Regions from separate parts of the Trichocoleus sp. DQ-A1 genome, predicted to be linked through region 2. Evidence: predicted binding sites of a transcription regulator. Region 2 holds the regulator's gene; the other holds the start of a gene.
What was found. Region 2 encodes HrcA, which represses chaperone genes, less so after heat shock. Its sites were predicted from a motif close to ANTTAGCACTCNNNANTNNNGAGTGCTAANT; they were not measured.
Positions count from the first base shown of each region.

Region 1: groES (co-chaperone GroES) is a predicted target of HrcA. The motif match lies at 7,503-7,533, and genes of this name have one in related genera.

Region 1 is NZ_JAMPKE010000030.1:27,353-38,032, forward strand. It holds gene NDI33_RS21700 (DUF488 domain-containing protein) at 1-368, opposite strand, end outside; gene NDI33_RS21705 (hypothetical protein) at 375-1,190, opposite strand; gene NDI33_RS21710 (GNAT family N-acetyltransferase) at 1,389-1,856, opposite strand; tRNA gene NDI33_RS21715 (tRNA-Thr) at 2,230-2,301, opposite strand; gene NDI33_RS21720 (hypothetical protein) at 2,281-2,445, opposite strand; gene NDI33_RS21725 (sulfate ABC transporter substrate-binding protein) at 2,570-3,715, shown strand; gene cysT (sulfate ABC transporter permease subunit CysT) at 3,850-4,707, shown strand; gene cysW (sulfate ABC transporter permease subunit CysW) at 4,697-5,578, shown strand; gene NDI33_RS21740 (NIL domain-containing protein) at 5,678-5,923, shown strand; gene NDI33_RS21745 (response regulator transcription factor) at 5,982-6,629, opposite strand; gene NDI33_RS21750 (ferredoxin) at 6,831-7,283, opposite strand; gene groES (co-chaperone GroES) at 7,589-7,900, shown strand; gene groL (chaperonin GroEL) at 8,022-9,659, shown strand; gene NDI33_RS21765 (HNH endonuclease) at 9,927-10,680, shown strand, end outside.
Region 2 is NZ_JAMPKE010000005.1:175,353-186,032, forward strand. It holds gene NDI33_RS07740 (ATP-binding protein) at 1-49, opposite strand, end outside; gene NDI33_RS07745 (DUF3352 domain-containing protein) at 771-2,558, opposite strand; gene NDI33_RS07750 (rhodanese-like domain-containing protein) at 2,689-3,048, shown strand; gene NDI33_RS07755 (hypothetical protein) at 3,246-3,437, shown strand; gene hrcA (heat-inducible transcriptional repressor HrcA) at 3,561-4,673, shown strand; gene NDI33_RS07765 (DUF2834 domain-containing protein) at 4,800-5,486, shown strand; gene NDI33_RS07770 (hypothetical protein) at 5,501-6,184, shown strand; gene NDI33_RS07775 (DUF2834 domain-containing protein) at 6,365-7,048, shown strand; gene bioF (8-amino-7-oxononanoate synthase) at 7,330-8,502, shown strand; gene NDI33_RS07785 (general stress protein) at 8,602-10,023, opposite strand; gene NDI33_RS07790 (hypothetical protein) at 10,086-10,250, opposite strand; gene NDI33_RS07795 (HAMP domain-containing sensor histidine kinase) at 10,631-10,680, shown strand, end outside.

The DNA.
Region 1 (10,680 bases), on a different contig from region 2:
TCCATCTCAGCACACAATAGTAAAATCGTGCCGACTTCAGCAAGCTTTGAAATTTCTATTAGTGTTTCACGCGCTTTATCATAATCAGGAGGAATCCAGTTACTTTTACCAGATGTATTACCTAGAGATTCTTTTGATAAATACTTAATTTTTTTATAACTACAAATTTTTTCTATCTGCTCTTTGTACCATTGACGACTCCAAGCACGAGGGCTTAATCTAACGTCTATTACACAAGTGACATTAAATTCATGTAAGTAATCTAAAAAAACTTCGTGGTTTGTTCTATTTCCATAACCAAAAGTCAGGATGAGTCTATCCATATTAGAAATAGTTTTAGAATCATCTTCTGTAGCAATAATAGCCATTTTTATTCAGAAAAAACTGAGCTGTTCATATTTTACTATAGGTGGGTACACTAAACCAATAATCATAAAATTCTGGGGATGGCTTTTTAAATTCCCAACAATAAAATAAAGCTCTTTATCATACATAAAGCTGCTTTCGAGTTTTTGCCTAACTTTCTCCAATGCTTCATTCTCCTTAGAGTATAAATCAGCTAATTTTGAGCGTTCTCTACAATTTCTGTACAACTGCATGATTTCCCAGTCGGTGATTGTATATTTGTGTTTAACGTCATCATTATCTGTAAATTCATATCCAAACTTATAAGGAATTTTCTCTAATGTTGACAATGGATTGCTTGGTTCTAGTAAATCGAGCAACTCGAGCTGATCCTGCACGGCTTGCTGCTTATCGCTCCATTCACGTTCTACTGGCTTGCAAAAATATTTACTTATATTTTTAGGCTTAATTAAACCTAGAGTTTTATTTTGTTTTTTAATACTATTGATGGAATCAAACTGAAAAGGGAAAATGAAATATTTTATTTTTTCCCAATTATTCTCCGTCCCGACTTTTCTAAGGACACTTATAGAATCATCATCTATCCTATAACTTTCAGGTCTAGCATCCTTATCATTTTTTTCTATTCGAGCGCTGATAATACTCCATCTAGGAAATTTTTTATCGACTTCTAGCTCGCGGAAACGAATAGGATAAATGCGAATCCAACTTTTAGGATTTTCGTCGTCATCCAATAAGATTCCAGCCGTACAAACAGTTTCTTTGTATTTGGTGCTTATTGAAGGATAAGTTTTTGTTGCAATTAGTATTTTATTTCTTTCCATATAAGTTAACCTTCTTTAAATTCAAGGTGGCTTGGCGGTGCAAAGGGGAAAAGTTGGTTATAGGCTAGGCTACAAGGCCTGCTAGTGATTGTTGGCGCACGGGATCTCTGCCAAACCGTGAAATTTTCGATGCAAAAGAGCGATCGCGTTGCGCCGAAGAAGTCCGTTCGCTTTCGCTGGAACCATCGCCCCACTCGCTCAAAGCTGTTGAGATATTCTATGCGCTGTCGTAGAAGGGTCTTTTGGCGCAGGCGACTCTAGCTCAAACCCGTGCTTTTTGTACCAGTTGATAAGACCTGGAGTGGTGGCGATATCTTTGTGAGTCAAGCAACCGTAGATGTGTGTCATCCCCTTCTGGCGAGCGAAGTCAAGCGCAAACTTCAGAAGGTAAGTGCCTAGTCCTTTGTTGCGGTAGTTTCTAGGTTTGAGTTTAAATACTTTCCGCCACCTTGGGATCTCCACGACATCATCATCATCGGAGATAATCAAGTCGCCTATTTTCATTTCTCCTGGCGGATATTCTAGGAGGCATTGAAGCCGACCAACTTCCTGATTTTGATATTGCAGCTTGACGACAAGAAGCCCGGATTCATTGTCATAATCGCCTTTCATTTGGTACTGGCGACCTTGCTTATCTTTAACTAATTGCTCTATCTCCTGAGTCATCCAGCCGTTCTCGTAGACTTTCTAAAGTGCCAAGCCATGATGGGTTCCGCTTGATTCCAAAACCCAAGTCGCTGTTATAGGTGTACTTGTAGCGATCGCGCGATTATCTATAAATTACTTTTTGAAAGTTATTGCTTATGGTGCATTAGGCGTTTATATAGCTTGGGCAGCCCATAGATTATTCCACCAAATTCTAGCTTTAGGGCAGGTCAATCGCTAACTGAGAAGTAAGCTCTATTTACACCAATGAAGTAATTTTAGTGAAAGCTGGAACCATAATATTGCCACTGTTAAATGGAAGCATAAGCCTGCCGTTGCGGCAAAGTTATGGGTAAAGTCACAAGGAAGCTAGAAGGCACAAACTCACAAAAAAAGCTGGTGACAAGATTTGAACTTGCGACCGGCTGATTACAAATCAGCTGCTCTACCCCTGAGCTACACCAGCAACCAATGTATAGAATAGCAATTTTTGAATTAAATATCCAGTCCTTTCAGTATTAATACTCAATTCTTTCCCAGGAACATCAGCCAAATCATCAAAACTAATTTGGGCTGGAGTCGCGATCGCCCTCGCCTTCATCTTTGCCAAACCTCTGGCTGAAATTTCCTTGCGTAACTAGACACAAACGTTCTCAGTTGCTGTAGGATGTATGTTCGTAACCATAAATTACGGTATCCCGACCGACTTACCGGGGATAAAAGGAGAGCGTTTCATGCGTTTGTGGCAAATTACTCGGCTTAAGGCACTTCAACCGTGGAAACAACAGACAGCCAGATGGCTAAAGGTCACTTCCCGGAAGGGTTTTGTGTTTATGTTCCTGTTGGGGATGAGTTTAAGCGTAGCGATCGCATCTTGCGCCCCCAGTAACTCTAATTCCCCTTCCCCGACAACGACTGCCGCAGGTGGTGCCAGCCCAGCGGCAAAAACCGGCGATGCACAAGTAACCCTCGTCTCCTACGCGGTGACTCGCGCTGCTTACGAAAAAATTATTCCCCAGTTCACCGCTAAGTGGAAACAGGAACGCAACCAAAACGTTACCTTCAACCAAAGCTATGGTGGATCTGGCTCCCAAACCCGTGCCGTAATCGATGGTTTAGAGGCGGACGTTGTAAACCTGGCCCTGGCTCTTGATACCGAGAAGCTTGAGAAAGCCGGGTTAATTGAAGCTGGTTGGGAGAAAGAAGCACCGAATGGTGCAATTGTAACCAAATCTGTTGCAGCACTGGTTACTCGCGAGGGCAATCCCAAAGGAATTAAAACCTGGACAGACTTAGCCAAAGATGGCGTGCAAGTCATTACAGCTAACCCCAAAACTTCTGGTGGCGCTCGCTGGAACTTCTTAGGTTTATGGGGTTCAGTGACCAGAACCGGCGGTGACGATGCCAAAGCCCAAGAATTAGTCACCAAAGTTTACAAGAATGTCCCCGTGCTACCGAGAGACGCCCGCGAAGCCAGTGATGTCTTTTTCAAGCAAGGACAGGGAGATGTCTTAATCAACTATGAAAACGAAGTAGTATTGGCTGGGCAAAACGGTCAGAAACTTCCTTATGTCGTGCCCGATACGAACATCTCCATCGACAGCCCGGTCGCCGTTGTGGACAAAAACGTTGACAAACACGGCACGAGAGAAATTGCAGAAGCGTTTGTCAAGTTTCTATATACCCCAGAAGCCCAACGAGAATTTGCCAAAGTGGGATTCCGACCCGTTGATCCAACAGTAGGGGAAGAAGTCGCGAAGCAGTATGCCCCAGTTAAAACTCTCTTCACCGCTCAAGATTTGGGGGGCTGGGACGAGATCCAGAAGAAATTTTTTGATGACGGAACAATTTTTGACAAAATTCAAGCTAGCAGTAGATAAAGACTGACTAAGAGCTAATTGCTAATTGCGTCATTATCAACCAAGAAAAGACTAGGATTCATTAGCAATTAGCCACAATTAAAACCGAGAACAATTACCGAATTTCATCATTCTTTAATACTGGATACTTTTCTATGGCTGTATCGGCTCCTCCTCAACAAACTTCTGTTTGGAAAAACCCATTTCGCCAGATAAGCAGTATGTCCTGGCCTTGGCGGATTACCTTGGGGTATCTCACCATCATGCTCATCCTGCCAGTGTCTGCCCTTGTGTTGAAAGCAAGTACAGAAAAACCGATTGATTTTTGGAGAATTGCCACCAGTCCCATTGCTCTTGCAACCTACGATGTTACCTTCATCACAGCCTTCATTGCGGCACTGCTGAATGGGGTGTTTGGCGTGTTAATTGCTTGGGTTTTGGTTCGCTATGAGTTCCCATTCAAACGGTTCATTGATGCAGCCATTGATTTGCCCTTTGCACTGCCTACCTCAGTCGCGGGTTTGACACTGGCAACGGTCTACAGCGATAACGGCTGGATTGGTTCCCTGCTAGCACCTTTGGGAATTAAGGTGGCATTCACGCGCTTGGGAGTGGGGGTGGCGATGGTGTTTATCTCCTTGCCATTTGTCGTGCGAACCTTACAGCCTGTATTGCAAGAAATGGAGCATGAAGTCGAAGAAGCCGCTTGGTCTTTGGGAGCCTCTAAATTTCAGACATTTTGGCGAGTTGTTTTGCCACCTTTAATGCCAGCGATTTTAACGGGTGTAGCGTTGGGATTTGCGCGTGCTGTTGGAGAATACGGTTCGGTCGTAATTGTGGCGGCGAATGTACCTTTTAAGGACTTAATCGCATCCGTGTTGATTATTCAGCGATTGGAACAGTATGACTATTCTGGAGCAACAGTGATTGGGACTGTTTTATTAGTAATTTCGCTGTTAGTTCTAATCGTAATTAATGTTTTGCAAGCGTGGGGACGAAAGTATGAACTCTAATGTAGCAGGGAAGTCTTTTAATCCAGAATTAAAAACTCCTCAAGTCTCCCCAAACCAGAAGGAAAAAAGCTGGGTAAAAGTTGTTTTGATCGGGGTAGCGATCGCTTACTTGGCTGTGATTTTGTTCATTCCAGCTATCAACGTCTTTGTGCAAGCATTTAAGGGAGGGTTTGGCCCGTTTATCCACAATATGACGGAACCCCATTTTCTCCATGCCGTAAAGCTGACTATCTTGATCGCCCTGGTTGTCGTACCGATGAATGTCGTGTTTGGACTCTGTGCAGCGTGGGTGGTCGCACGACATCGATTCCGGGGTCGAACCTTTCTGATCAGCCTTCTAGACATCCCCTTTGCCGTATCCCCAGTCGTCGCTGGACTGATGATCGTGCTGCTCTATGGACGCAACGGTTGGTTTGGTCCACTGCTAGCGGCGGCAAACATAAAAATTATTTTCGCCGCGCCTGCAATGATATTGGCGAGTGCTTTTATTACGATGCCCTTCGTTGCCCGTGAAGTGATTCCCGTTTTGGAAGAAGCTGGTTCAGATCAAGAAGAAGCGGCTAAAACGTTGGGTGCAACTGACTGGCAAATCTTCTGGCGCGTCACTCTGCCAAATATTCGCTGGGGTCTCCTCTACGGCGTCATTTTGACCAACGCCAGAGTCATGGGCGAGTTTGGTGCCGTCTCGGTTGTATCTGGCAATATTGCGGGCAAAACTCAAACTTTGCCGTTGTTTGTGGAGGAAGCTTATAAGCAATACCAGACTCAAGCATCTTTCTCAGCCGCCGTTCTACTTGGGGCACTCGCGTTAGTGACCCTGGTCTTGAAAGAAATTCTAGAGCGTAAAACCAGTATTAAAGATGTTGAATAGGAGGAATTGAAGACTATGTATAGTACAAATGACTTGCCTGTAAATACATCAAAACCAGCTCAATCTACGACTGGGCACGAAGATAACAGACCTACTAAAATGCGTGTCAGAATCCGCATTCCCAAGGAATATCAGGAAGATCCAATCATCTCACGACTAGTCTCTCACCACGGTGTCACAGTTAATATTGCTGCTGCCCTTTTAGGAGCCAACGCTAGAGATGATGGCTGGTTTGACCTAGAACTCTCAGGATCGACTCGCCAACTTCAAAGCGCCTTAACTTATTTGAATGAACTGGATCTAGAACTGTGGGGCAAATCTGACAGCGAACAAGATGGGTGGTAACGAAAATTTAAAAAGGCAAAATTAATAATTTCAATTATTAATTTTGCCTTTTTATTTGTTAAGCCATATTACTCTCAATCGCCCAACGAGCTAACTCCGTGCGGTTATGGAGATTCGTTTTACCTAACATATTGGATACGTGGCTCTCAATCGTGCGCTGAGAGACGTTCATCTGCTCAGCAATTTCTCGATTTGCCATACCTCTTGCCACAAACTGAACTACTTTCAGCTCGGTCGGGGTTAATTCTACAGTGTCAGGTACCTGGAGTTTCGACCCTCCTTCAGTTCCTCTAGCTGGATGATGAATTAGGCGAGTGGCCTGCTTAAGAGAAGATTCCACTTGCGCCACCAATTCTTCAGGCTCAAAGGGCTTGACCATGTAGACATCTGCCCCAGTATTGAGACCCTTGACTCGGTCTTGGCTTTGACCTTTCGCTGAGAGGAATAGAACTGGAATCCAGCTGATGCGGGGATCTTCTCTGACGTGTTGCACAAGGGCAATTCCGTCCATCTCTGGCATCATGACATCACAGATAATCATGTCAGGAATATCATGCTCTAGAACTTCCAGTGCTTCCCGACCATTTTCAGCGGTGATGACTTCGTACCCCCGAAATTCCAGGTAGTCCTTGACCAGCAAAATCAGGTTGGGGTCGTCATCAATCAGCAACAGTCGTTTGTTATCTCTTATACTGGTGTCTTTCATGCTGTGCCACTCGCCAAGCCTGGAATTGTGAAAATTTAAACCGTTTTGTACGTATAGTTTACGTTTTTTTCAGCACCCTGCTGCACCGACTCCTACTAAGTCTAGGCAATTCCTATAATCTCTTTTTAGAAAATTATAGTCACTGACATGGGTCACAACGACGAAAATCTAGTAGGTACACGGAAGAATATAACGTAGCTACTATGTTACTGTATAGGGTTTTGGTAGTGGATGAACTAAGAAAGCGTATTCTTGCACAATTTTGTTGCCAATCAGATGTTCTTGGATAATCCGCTCAATGACTTCAGGAGTCGCTCCACGATACCAAACACCATCTGGGTAAACGACTAGAATTGGGCCTTGGGAGCAAACTCGCAGACAGTTTGCTTTGGTGCGGAAAATGCAAAGAGGGCTTTTGTCGGAAGGCTTGTCTAGTTTTAGCTCTTTAAGTCGCTTTTTCAAGTAATTCCAAGATTCTAAACTGGTTTCCTTGGAGCAACACTGGGGTAAGGTTGGATCGGCACAGATGAAGACATGGCGCTGAATTTGATTCAGTCCCAAGGTCTGCACACAAGCGGCGAGAGCGTTTGGGTCTGATGATTGACAAGTTTCAGGAATTTCAGGGCTAGACTCAGCCACTGTGTTTTCAGTCATTATTTATTTGATTTCCTTGGAAGAAGCGAGATATCCGTTTTTTAGGAGATTTTAGCGGTTCCAATTTTTTTTAGCAGATTGAGTGCGATCGCGCTATGCCATCCCAATGACTAAAGCTATCTTTGTGTCTTAAGCATTTCTACTAAAGTCTTCCGACAACCGGATAAGTTCGGGAACCCGTACAAAGAATTTTGTTGCGATCGCACACTGGTTGGGCTAAATTAGCACTCAGAGGTTGAGAGTGCTAATTCTCAACGAACGAATCGTGTGTCTTGAGTCAAACCTGTAATAGGAGCGAAGTTTGTATGGCAGCTGTATCTCTAAGCGTATCCACTGTTAAGCCGCTGGGCGATCGCGTTTTTGTGAAAGTGAGCGCTGCTGAAGAGAAAACCGCTGGTGGAATTCTTCTTCCTGATAATGCCAAAGAAAAGCCTCAAGTAGGGGAAGTCGTCGCTGTGGGACCTGGCAAGCGCGATGACAAAGGCACTCGTGTTGAGTTGGAAGTCTCTGTGGGCGACAAGGTTCTCTACTCCAAGTACGCTGGCACAGACATCAAACTCGGCACAGAAGAGTACGTTCTGCTCTCAGAGAAGGACATTTTAGCAGTCGTTTCATAAAGTTATGAGTTCTGAGTTGAGAGTTCCGAGTTAAAAACATCTGCTTAACTCAACACTCAAAACTCAACGCTCAACACTCCTTCAAAACTCAAAACTCAAAACTCAAAACAACTGAGGAACTATGGCTAAGCGCATTATTTACAACGAAAACGCTCGTCGCGCCCTGGAAAAAGGGATGGACATCCTAGCTGAAGCAGTGGCTGTCACCCTCGGCCCTAAAGGCCGCAACGTGGTACTAGAGAAGAAGTTTGGCGCACCGCAAATCGTGAATGATGGTGTCACCATTGCCAAAGAAATTGAATTAGAAGATCACGTTGAAAACACGGGTGTCTCCTTAATTCGTCAAGCTGCTTCTAAGACCAATGATGCTGCTGGTGATGGCACCACGACTGCAACCGTTCTCGCTCACGCAATCGTAAAAGAGGGCTTGAGAAACGTTGCTGCGGGTGCAAATGCAATTTCTCTGAAGCGCGGGATTGACAAAGCTACTGGCTTCCTGGTGGAAAGAATTGCCGAACACGCCAAACAAGTAGAAGATTCCAAAGCGATCGCTCAAGTTGGAACCATCTCTGCTGGTAACGACGAAGAAGTTGGTCGGATGATCGCTGAAGCGATGGATAAGGTGGGCAAAGAAGGCGTCATCTCTCTAGAAGAAGGGAAGTCCATGACCACCGAACTAGAAATCACCGAAGGGATGCGCTTTGACAAAGGCTACATCTCTCCCTACTTCGCTACCGACATGGAGCGGATGGAAGCGGTTCTGGAAGAGCCTTTCATCCTGCTGACCGATAAGAAAATCACGCTTGTCCAAGACTTAGTGCCCGTTCTGGAGCAAGTCGCTCGTGCTGGTCGTCCTCTGATCATTATCGCTGAGGACATCGAGAAAGAAGCACTGGCAACCCTAGTGGTTAACCGCCTGCGGGGTGTGCTGAACGTGGCTGCTGTTAAGGCTCCTGGTTTTGGCGATCGCCGTAAAGCAATGCTAGAAGACATTGCCGTTCTCACTGGTGGTCAGCTGATCACCGAAGATGCTGGTCTGAAGCTAGAAAGCACCCGGTTAGAAATGCTGGGCAAAGCTCGCCGCATCAACATCACCAAGGACAACACCACAATTGTCGCCGAAGGCAACGAAGCTGCTGTGAAGTCTCGTTGCGAGCAAATCCGCCGTCAAATGGACGAAACCGATTCTTCCTACGACCGCGAGAAGCTGCAAGAGCGTCTAGCTAAACTGGCTGGTGGCGTCGCCGTCGTCAAAGTGGGCGCTGCGACCGAAACCGAAATGAAGGACAAGAAGCTGCGTCTGGAAGATGCCATCAACGCTACTAAAGCTGCTGTGGAAGAAGGGATCGTTCCTGGCGGTGGTACAACCTTGGCTCACCTGACTCCCCAGTTGGAAGAGTGGGCTACCGCTAACCTGAAGAATGAAGAGCTGACAGGTGCGATGATTGTTTCTCGTGCTTTGGCTGCTCCTCTGAAGCGGATCGCTGAAAACGCCGGTCAGAATGGCGCTGTCATCGCTGAGCGCGTCAAAGAGAAGGACTTCAACGTCGGCTACAACGCTGCAACGAATGAGTTCGTCGATATGTTTGAAGCCGGTATCGTTGACCCTGCCAAGGTGACTCGTTCCGCTCTGCAAAATGCCGCTTCTATCGCTGGCATGGTGCTGACAACCGAGTGTATCGTGGTTGACAAGCCTGAGCCGAAAGATGGCGCTCCTGCGGGTGCTGGCGCTGGCATGGGCGGCGACTTCGACTACTAATCGTTTTAACGATTGTTGGAGCAATTTATAATTTGCTCCAATGGTAACAAGATTCAAAATTATTTAAGCCGTCTCTATAGAAGAGACGGCTTTTTTATAGATACTAAATTAATTTGTTGATGCGCTTTAGCAAAAGCAGGACACCTCAACTAAATAATTTTTATGCCACCATTTTTTTTATCCAAACTAAGGTGTTGTTTCCTGCCAAACAACACCTTAGTTTGGTTGATATGATTAAAACAAGAGCAATTTCAAGTGAAAAGAAATATGAAAACAAAAGATGTGAAAATACTTTGGGGTCGTTCGGGAAATCGGTGCGCTTTTCCTGGTTGTAAAATTGAGCTAACGCCGGATAGTGCAGAAAGTTCGCTGGGGGAAATGGCTCATATAGTTGCTGAATCACCAAATGGGCCTCGTGGTAATAGCTATCTTACCTGTGAGGAAAGGGATGAATACTCTAATTTGATACTGTTATGCCCAACACACCATACTTTAATTGATTCCAATCCAGAAGAATGGACGGTGGATAAATTGAAGCAAATAAAGAGGGAACATGAAAATTGGGTTTCTACACAACTAGCTCAAAATAGAATTTTCGTTGAGCGAATTGATAATTCAAGTTTTATAGAGACCCAGAAAAAAGAATGGGCTAAATTTGCAGAAAATTATGTATGGATTATAGTTAGTATAACACCGCTCAACATATCTAATGATGATGCAATTAATCCCCTAAACAGAGCTTTACTCAATTCAATCAATAGTTTAAAATTATTAGACTACATCTCATATTCTGAAATAACTGTTAACCACTATCATACAAGCCCTAATGAATATGGAGTTGTCAATCAAGACTTAAGAAATATAAAAGAGGGATCAGCTCATAAAATTCAAGTTTTTAGGAATGGTCACTGTGAATTTATGGTTTGCTTAGAAAATGTTCTAGAAGTAGATTCTGACCATACTCACCATCAAAATTTGCTGCATAATCCTTCAACAAAGATTTTATTTTATAAAGATATGG
Region 2 (10,680 bases):
ATAACCCTAAAGATTGCGGAATTATACCATTAGCCGTTTTTTTTGTCATGGTACTTGTTAGATTTTTTTGAAGTGAAAAGCAAAAAAACCGCGAATCTACTGTATAGTCACGTAAATCTATGACTAAGTTCCAGTTTACTTGTAATTTAAAGATGCAGCTTTGACTTCCTCCGAATTATTGCTTGGCTAGTACTGAAAAACTATGAACCAAAGCGGTACCAAATTTAGTGCATTTTTATACGGATTAAAAAAATTAGCGTCACTTAAAGGCCTTCGTGAATCTCAACCAGCTTCATCTCAGCTTCATCTAACCATGAGAAATTTCACAAATTCAAGACAATTTGCTGAATTCTATCTGCCTTTTAATTGATAGAGGCGTCAGATTTCAAGAAGGTCTCGGATATAATTATTGGTCTAAACCAGGTTGCCATAAATAAAATTCACAGAATCGTTAATTTCGTGGGCGATATCGGCAACTAGACAGCAGAGGCTGGGCATTTTTTCGGTTTAAATTCAGTTGCGTTTAGGTTCGTTGTAACTGTTTTACTGACTACAAACAAGGCTTGGGGAGCAAAACGGAACTGGCAGTTCAAGAAGACTTGTGTATACACAGTAGCTCAAAGAATAAAGAACCCCAAGAGATAGCTTTCTTGGGGTTCCGGGAAATTATGGAAATTTAGTGGACATGATATGACTCAGCAGCGGGGGAGGCGGGAAGTTTTTAGCGATTACTGATTACCGATTCCCTTGCCCCAACTCGGATGTGCGAATCATTCCTCAGCCTTAGCACCTAGACGGAGGAAGACTTTACTGCGGCGAACCCCGTCATCGCTGCCGTAGCTGCTAAAGGCAAGCGAATTTAGCTCGTTAAATAACGGTTTTGCCACCAGTTCCACCACTCTGACAATGGGCAGCTGACGCTCTAAAAACGCCTGACTAGATGCCCAGTCTAGATACAAATAGCCGTTATTTGGCTGGGGTAAAGAGGTGATGTTTGCCTGGAAGCGATCGCTCTTGACGAGAGAATTATCAGGAGCCTTAATCGCTTGATTCATTGCTTCGATCGAAGTGGTGAAAATCTCGTATTTGCCAATACTGGCGTGAACTCCTTTCACCTGTGCCTCTAGCTTGACTGAATCTTGGTCTTCACCCTGATTCTTATCGGCAGTGGTTGTGAGTTGTGTCCAGGCAGAGATCGGTTGATTCTCCAGGGTAAATGAGCTAACGCTCAACCCTTGCTGTTTGGCAACAGCGTCTAGACGATCGATTGCCGCCTCTGCTTTTGTCGTTGCTGATTTCTCGGCGACAAAAATCCAATCTGAATCTTTGCGGTCGGCACGAGGTAGCATTCCTAAAGCGTACTCGCCTTGCACCCAACTAAAGATATCTTGCTTTAAATCAATGCCCCAACGAGCTTGGAGATTCGCGATGGGTTGATCGATCAGTTGGACAAGGCTATCATCGCTATCTAATCCAGAAGTGAGTTGAGTCCACAGTTGCTCTAAGTTACTCCCAGAAGCTGCGATCGCTATTTTCTCTGGTAGATACTGCAACGCTCCGACTGGTTGAGATAGGCTGGGAGTTGTCGGGGGGATTTCCTGTCCGGTAGCCGCTAATAAAGCGGTTTCTGCCAGCAATCCTTGAGTTTTTGGAGAGATGGCGATCGCTAAACTCTCATAGGTTGGGTCAATTTCCATCTGTGAATTGTTCCCCAGCAACTTCGCCAGCGCGGGTAGATTCACATAAGTCAGACCAATTTTCGGCTGAGAGATGCTTTCGATTGCCCGCTGATAAGAAGTTGAATCGCTGAGGCTGAGATTGGGCGCTTGCACATTATTAATGGCTTCTTTCAGCACCCTAGGATTATTGGCAAACAACACAAAGCGATCGCCAACAACTGCGGTAGCAACCGAGTTTTGAGCTGAGGCGCGGTTTATTGCGTCTTTTGGCAATGCCGATCTATCGCGGTTGTAAAAGCCTTTATTTCCAGCATCTTGAGTTTTGACGACCGACTCTTGATTCTTATAAATCAGCTTGACACCTTTATAAGTCTCAAAGACTAAATCTGTCTCAACATTTGCTTGCTTCTGCCAGAACAAATCCACAAACTCGCGGCTGCGTTGCGGATTTTTGGTGGTGACAGCCAGTAGCAGCCCGCGCTGCTCTCCATTGTCACGGGTGCGATCGATATCTAAGCTGGTGAGAGCCAGCGTGATTTCATCCCCCAGCCAGGGTTGGATATCTCGGCGATAGTCCAGATCCGTGTTCGCGAGTAAGCTTTGTTTAAATTGGTTGAGTTCTGCACGCGATCGCTTGCGGTTCGCGGGACGCGCTACAGCCTGCCGCAACCCTTCCAACCGATCTGGATTCACAAGCAATGACACCATTACGGGTGCCTTTTTCGGCACAAATATGGTGGCAGATGGGTTCGTCACCTCCCCACCCCCTAGAAGGGCGAGAGGACTGTTTGCCCTCAGCCAGTAAAAGCCACCGGCACCAATTAACAGCAGCACTAAAACGCCAGCTGCCAGAACGTAGAAAAACGAGCGTCGCTTCATGGTGAAATGTAGACCTTGGGTGAGCGCGATTCAGCTAAGAACACTAATCCCGATGCCAGAACCTATTATTTCAGCTCATCGGACTGCCAACTATTAAAATCTTAGTTAATCTCCAGCGTTGCACAACCTCATGTCTGCTCAATCTTTTCGCCAAGATATTCCCCAGATTAGCGTAGAAGAACTTGCCAGCCGTCTTGCCGATTCCCCTGAGAGTCTGCAATTGGTGGATGTGCGAGAACCACAGGAAGTTGCGATCGCCAGCATTGAGGGTTTTGAAAACCTCCCTTTGTCGGAATTTGCCGACTGGGCTGACCAAATCCACGCCCAGTTCGATCCGCACGCCGAGACGTTGGTCCTCTGCCATCATGGCATCCGTTCGGCTCAGATGTGCCAGTGGCTCCAAATGCAAGGCTTCACCAATGTCAAAAATGTTGCTGGTGGCATCGATGCCTACTCGCTCCGAGTTGATCCGACGATTTCCCAATACTAACGATCCCAGTGCAAAACTATCTTGAAGCTGAAACCTCTTCCCCAACCCCTTTCCTGCAACAAGAGGACAAGAATTCTCTTTCTTCCCTACTAAGGACAAAGGCTGGGGCTAGATTTTTTAATTAAATACGGTTCACGATATTGTTTTAATTTTTACTAGCGAAATAAGTATTTAGAGGTTTTGGCTGACAAACTTCAATGCAGTCGAGTAGACTACAGACAATCCTGATAGAGACTGTGGACTCTAGAGTTACGGGTAGCGATAATGTCCTAACTCTGCGATCGATCGTCATGATATGTCTAAGGTTGGAGTTCGGCGGCTGTTATGCTTCTACTGGCTGGGTGTGGCGAACCGGCAGGCAGAAGGCAGCATCTGCTATTCTGTTTTAACCTATCCTATTTTAATCGGCTGCTTGCTTGACAAGAGCGCCGGACTTACTGAGAAATTCATCATCAGAAGTCCAGGAATTTCCAATTGTTTTTAAAACCCTATCCAATTCGGCTTTCGTTTAAATGGCTAGGCAAGTAAGTCTGACTGACCGTCAACAACGTATTCTCTGGGCAACTGTCCGTCACTATATTGCGACGGCTGAGCCAGTCGGCTCAAAAGCTTTGGTAGACGAGTATAATCTGTGCGTCAGTCCAGCGACGATTCGCAATGCAATGGGCGTCTTAGAGAAAGCGGGGTTGCTCTATCAACCCCATACCTCGGCTGGACGGGTTCCCTCTGACTCTGGCTATCGAATTTATGTCGATCAATTAATTAAGCCTTCTGAAGCCTTGGGGCGTCAGGTAGAGCAGTTATTCACAGACCGTTTGAACTTGGAACATCAGAGTTTCGAGACTGTGTTGCGGGGTGCAGCGCAAATTCTGGCAACGCTCAGCGGTTATATTACCCTGATCACGATGCCGCAGACTCGGACTAATCGTTTGCGGCATTTGCAACTGGTGCAGCTCGATCCGGGAAGGGTGATGCTGATTGTGGTGACGGATTCTTATGAGACGACTAGCGTCTTAATGGAGTTACCGCTCTCAGAATCGGAGGATGAGCAACCGGACGCAGAAATTGTAGATCGGGAGTTGCAAATTTTATCGAATTTTCTGAATAGCCACTTGCGGGGGCGATCGCTCAGTGAATTGGTAACTTTAGACTGGAGCGAACTAGACCGAGAATTTCAACGATATGTCGATTCTTTGCGAAATCTGCTCTCCGACTTGATCCGTCGCACTTCTCAACCTGCCATAACCCCAATTATGGTTCGCGGCGTCGCTGAAGTATTGCGTCAGCCAGAATTTTCCGAGTTACAGCAAGTGCAGACGCTTATACACCTATTGGAAGAGGAACAAGACCAGCTGTGGCCTTTAATCTTTGAATGGCCTAGACCAGATGTCACGGCTATCTCAGATGTACCTTCTGGTTCGCGGGTGACGGTGCGGATTGGTTCGGAAAATCCTTTAGAACCGATGCGTACCTGTACGCTGATTTCTGCAACTTACCAGCAGGGTTCAGTACCCGTGGGAAGTGTGGGGGTTTTGGGGCCAACGCGGATGGTGTACGAAAATGCGATCGCACTCGTTGAAGCTGCCGCCGATTATCTCTCTGATGCTCTTACGCAACCCGCTTAATTTAGAAAACGGCTACCCAATAGCTAATCGCGATTAGCTATTGGGTAGCCGTTCACTACGAACCACGAACGATAAATATGGCTAATTTCGATTAGCTCTAATTTTTACTTTTCATTTTTCATTGATATGGTTAGAAAAGTTGGCTTTTGGTCGCTTTGGGCAGCATTTATTACCTATGCCTTTCTATTAGCGCCTCCTGAACAACCAGGCACTTTTGAACTGATAAAAAATCTCTCTACAGGTCAATGGACGGGGATTAACCCCCTAGTTGTCGCTCTATTCAATCTGCTGGGCATCGTACCGATGATTTACGCCTGCCTAATGTTGATTGATGGCAAACAGCAAAAGGTAAAAGCTTGGCCTTTTTCGGCGTTCTCTTTTGGAGTCGGAGCGTTTGCTTTGCTACCTTATTTAGCACTGCGAGAACCCAACCAGGAATTTCACGGAGAAAAGAATTTATTTCTAAAAATACTCGATTCCCGGTGGCTTGGTTTTTTGCTAACATTCGGTGCTGGGAGTTTGGTTGTATATGGCTTATTGGGCGGGAATTGGGCAGATTATATTCAGCAGTTCCAGACAAATCGCTTCGTTCATGTCATGAGTTTGGATTTCTGCCTGCTGTGGTTAATATTTCCCGCACTTCTGGGAGATGATATGGCGCGTCGGGGAATCAAGAATTCTACACTTTTTTGGATAGTAGTGCTGATTCCTTTGTTTGGGGCTTTAGCTTATCTTTGCCTGCGTCCTCCCTTACCAGAAACTAATGCCGAAGCTTTCTCCACGGAACGGCAACCCGCACAATCTAGAAATTAAAATTTGATGGAAATATGGCTAGAAAAACAGCACTTTGGTTATTATGGGCTGGATTTATCTCCTATGTTTTGCTGCTGGCACCACCAATTACGCCAGACACACTGAGGCTCATTAAAAATATATTGACGGGTCAGTGGACCCAGGTCAACCCAATTATCCTTTCTATATTTTCCCTGATTGGCATCTGGATACTCATCTATAGCTGTCTTTTGTTCGTCGATGGGAGGATGCAAAAGATTCGTTTCTGGCCTTTTGCTTTGGGTTCAGCGGGAACGGGAGTGATTAGCCTAATACCTTATTTAGCATTGAGGGAACCGAATCAAGAGTTTTCCGGGCAAAAGGATACCTTGCTGAAAGTTTTTGATTCTCGCTGGACGGGTATTATCCTCAATTTCAGCACGCTTTTCTTGCTAGCATTTGGCTTGCTTGCGGGTGATTGGGCAGGGTTTATTCAACAATTCCAAAGCGATCGCTTTGTCAATGGCATGAGTTTGGCTTTTTGCATGTTCTGTCTGTTGTTTCCGAGCGTTCTCGGCGATGATATGGCGCGTCGAGGGTTCAATATTCCCCCAGTTTTTTGGGCAGTATCGCTGGTTCCTCTGCTGGGACCCCTTGCCTATCTCTGTATTCGTCCACCTTTACCAGAAGCCGGTGCTGGTTCAGCACCAGAGTCTGTTGCGAACACTACACGAGTGTGAACAATTTTCGAGGTTTTCAGGAGAGAACAAACCGCGGAGGTCGCAGAGGACGCGGAGGAAAGAAAGGAGAGGCTGTGGCTTTCTTTTGAATGCAAGTTGGTGTGACTTAAGACGGAGGTAAGTGCTGTTATCTGACTTTTAAAGTTAAATAATTGATGTATAAAGTTATGGGTCAAGATTATGGGCAGAAAAATTGCCTTGTTCTTGATATGGATTACATTTCTTGTCTATACCGTATGGTTAGATCCACTTGCTCAACCAGAGACGTTTTCGCTGGTTTGGAAGTTGTTAACATTCCAGTTGGCAGATGTGAATGCAATTCTTGTGGCTATCTTCTGGCTCATGGGCGTTTGGCCTATGATTTATGCTTGTCTGATGTTTGCTGATGGCACAACGCAACCGTTTCGCTCATGGCCTTCTTTCATTGGGGCAAATGGAACGGGTGTGATTTGCTTGATCCCCTATTTAATTTTCCGAAAATCAAATCAAGAATTTTCTGGACCGAAGGATAAATTACTAAAAATTCTAGATTCCCGTTGGACAGGAATTTTCCTACTGTTAACAACGATTGGCTTACTTGCCTACGCAATATTTGCTGGAGATTGGGGAGATTATATTCAACAGTTTAAAACCAGGGAATTCGTTCACCTCATCAGTTTGGATTTTTGTCTGATGTGCCTGGTGTTTCCATTAACGTCACTGTTTGACGATGATATGGCTCGTCGGGACATAAAGGATGCTCGAATTTTCTGGGCGGTGGCGCTAGTACCTTTATTGGGACCACTTGCTTATCTTTGCCTGCGTCCATCTTTACCCGAATCAAGTGCTGAGGTCAGCTTTCAATCGTCTAATTTGACAGCTTAGCTTGCGAGTTGTTCCAGGAGAAAATGTAGAGACGCGCTGTAGCTTGTCTAGGAGGAGAGAAGCATAATTGCCACTTTTCCGGTATTTTCTTTTATAGCAATTCTCGTTTGGATGCAGTACCGTTTAACCCCACCCCTACCCCTCCCCTCAAGCAGGAAGAGGTTCAATACTGTCCCCTCACCGAAAAGTGGAGAGAGGGGATTGGGGGTGAGGTTAGGAGTGTGTTGCAACAAAGTGAGAACTGCTATACAGGCAAGTTAAAGGTGCGATAACCGATCGAAATGCCAACGAATCCTTACGCTTGGGTAGAGCAATCCCTCGCCACCATTCACCGCGCAGATTGGTATCGGTCGGTGCAAGCGATCGCTAGTCGTCCGGGTGCGACGGTGTTGCTGGAGGGGCGTGAAGTCATCAATTTTGCCAGTAATGATTACTTGGGACTCGCGGGGGATGAACGCCTCATCCAAGCCGCAGTAGCGGCTACTCAGACATTTGGCACGGGTAGCACGGGTTCTCGGTTACTCAGCGGACATCGGGAACTGCATCGGGAATTGGAAAAAGCGATCGCATCCCTCAAACAAACTGAAGATGCCTTAGTTTTTAGTTCTGGATATCTGGCAAACTTGGGAGCGATCGCGGCTTTAGTCGGAAAACGCGACCTGATTGTGTCTGATGGGTACAATCACTCCAGTCTGAAAAATGGGGCAATTCTTAGTGGTGCAATGGTTATTGAATACCCTCACTGCAATGTTGAGGAGTTAAAAACCCAACTGAATTTACACCGGGAAAAATACCGTCGATGCTTGATTCTTACAGACAGCGTCTTCAGTATGGACGGCGATTTGTGCCCCTTACCGGGACTGTTAAAGCTGGCGGAGGAATTTAGCTGTATGCTGCTCGTTGATGAAGCTCATGCCACAGGGGTACTCGGAGCAACGGGTGCTGGGTGTGTAGAACATTTTCGCTGTAGCAACGTCCCGTTAATTCAAATCGGCACCCTCAGCAAAGCTTTAGGCAGTTTGGGTGGATATGTCGCAGGCAACTCGGCTGTGATTGACTTTTTGCGGAATCGGGCACCTAGTTGGATTTATACCACGGCTCTTTCACCCGCTGATACCGCTGCGGCATTGGAAGCAGTTCGCATCATCCAAAAAGAACCGGAACGCCTCGCTAGTCTGTGGCGTAATGTCAATTTTCTCAAACAGCAGATTGCCCAGAAGTTACCACTACAATTACTGCCTTCTGAATCACCCATTCTCTGCTTTCCCTTGGAAAGTGCAGAAGCAGCGCTAAAAATGGGACATCAACTAAAAACATCCGGCATTTTCGCCCCAGCGATTCGTCCTCCCACGGTGCCTACGAGTCGAATTCGGCTCTCGGTAATGGCAACCCATGAAACTGCCCATCTTCAACGATTGGTGGAGGCGTTAATGGGTAATATTCAGCCTGGTTGATTCCCCGTAATATAAGAACCCCTCCCTGCCATCGCCTGCGGCTCCAGTTCCCGTCCCCGTAAGCGGGGAGGGTTGGGGGTGGGGTTCCAGGTGGAAAAACTATTGCCGATGGTCAACGATGGTAACGCGATCGCTTACTTGGGTCACGTTATCCTGAGACTTAATCTCATTCACAGCCGTCAGATTCTCCTGAGGTTCGATGATGCGGTTAGTGGAATCGGTTCTCGAAGTTGTAGAAGGCGGTACATCGTAGATAGCCCACTCTTGAATGCCGCGATTGCTCAGAACTGATTCGGCACGTTCGATATCGTCTTCGGTGCCATCTACCATAACCAGATAATCACCGCGAGCCACAAGATTGTTATAAACTTGCGCTCGATCTTCAGGAATTCCCAAACCCAGCAGTGCGCCAATCAAGCCACCTGCGGCTGCGCCGATTCCACTCCCCGCCAGGGTGGTTGCGATCGCAGTTGCGGTAGCACCAGCCAACAAAATCGGGCCAACTCCGGGAATCGCCAATACACCCAAACCGAGTAATAGGCCCGTCAGACCGCCTAAAGCACCCCCTGCGATCGCCCCTGTGGTTGCGCTTTCATCAACGTTATTGTCATCAACGCGATCGCTCATTTCAACGCCAGCGATTTGATCCTGGGGGTCTGCATCTCTGGCAACGACGGAAACTTTACTCATCGGAAAGCCAGAATTACTCAGCTCGTGAAGTGCATCTTCCGTATCCCGACGGCTGACAAAGGCACCAACGGCTCGCTTGTGTCGGCTGAAATCGCTGTCATTGACATTATCTTCTGTAGGAACATAGGTGATGGGAGAGGCGGCACCCAGCGGATTCATTCCTAACGAAGAGGAATAACCCGTCGCCAGGGGATCGAGTCCCAATGGGGAAGGATACGTGCTGCTGATCGGATCGAAGGGGGTTGAGGAAGAAGCGCCATAATTGTCAGGAACCGCCGAAACCCCAGTCACATTGTAGACACCCCAATGCTGAATACCTTGCCGGTTCAAAATCGATTCAGCACGATTAATTTCGTCTTGCGTACCCTCGACAATTACTAAATAATCTCCTTGGGAGACTCGGTGGTTGTAAACTTTGGCTTGTTCTTCAGGAATTCCTAAACCCATCAGTGTGCCGACAATGCCACCTGTCGCAGCGCCAACCGCACCCCCGATTAAAGCATCTCCCAGAATAGAAGCGATCGCACCTCCTGCGATAACCGGACCAAATCCCGGAACTGCCAACGCACTTAAGGCTCCTAGGACGCCAACTAAACCGCCGACCGCACCGCCTGCTAAGGCACCCGCCGCTGCACCCCCACCGGCTTCATTGCCGCCTCCGTAAGGGTTGACTTCAGCACCAGCTACCTCATCTTGCCGAGTGCTATCCCGTGCCACCACAGAAACTGTGTTCATGGCAAAACCAGAGTCCCTAAGCTCGTTGAGCGCATATTCCGCCTGTTCAGGTGTAGAAAATACGCCGACAGCTCGCTTGTTTTGGTCGAGGGTCATTTTTTTCCTCCTAGAAGTATTCAATAACTTCCGTCAGCACAAATACAGAATCAATTTTTTATTTATGCACTTTGCTTATCTTTCTGTTTTTTTCTACACTTTTCATCAGCCTGGAGATGTAAAATTTCCTCTATCAACAGATGGGTAAAAGATGTTCTTCTGTCTGACCCTAATGCATTTTTTGCATCAGTTTTTTTGACGAAAAACTCTTTTTGGTTTTTGCTCATTTTTTTGTATGCCTTTATTCCTTGCCCCTTAGCATGAGTGGAAAGACACTTATAGTTTGTCTTATACAGTAAACTTAACCCCGAAGCTGCTTCTGTTTCGGGGAAGGGGAAAGAACTTATCTTTTATGAACTTACTTTTATAAGGAGAGGAGTTGCCAAGAGATTAACGGACCTTTATCAGGGAGAACCGGCTCCTAGAGCATGAATGGGGAGATTCTGCCCCGATGACCCTGAGAAATTTTTCCGAACAGAGCGCGGGAATTGCCACTGATTCGTTCGGTTATACCACCACCGATAGAGGGCAACTATCGGTACGCTCATAATCAGAAGTAGTTTAAAGACGCACCGCCAGTTGATTGCCGTTAAAGGGGTGGATCTTTGTGCAAAAAAAGTGGTTACTACCAACCATCAGTGAAATATTAGCCCAGAG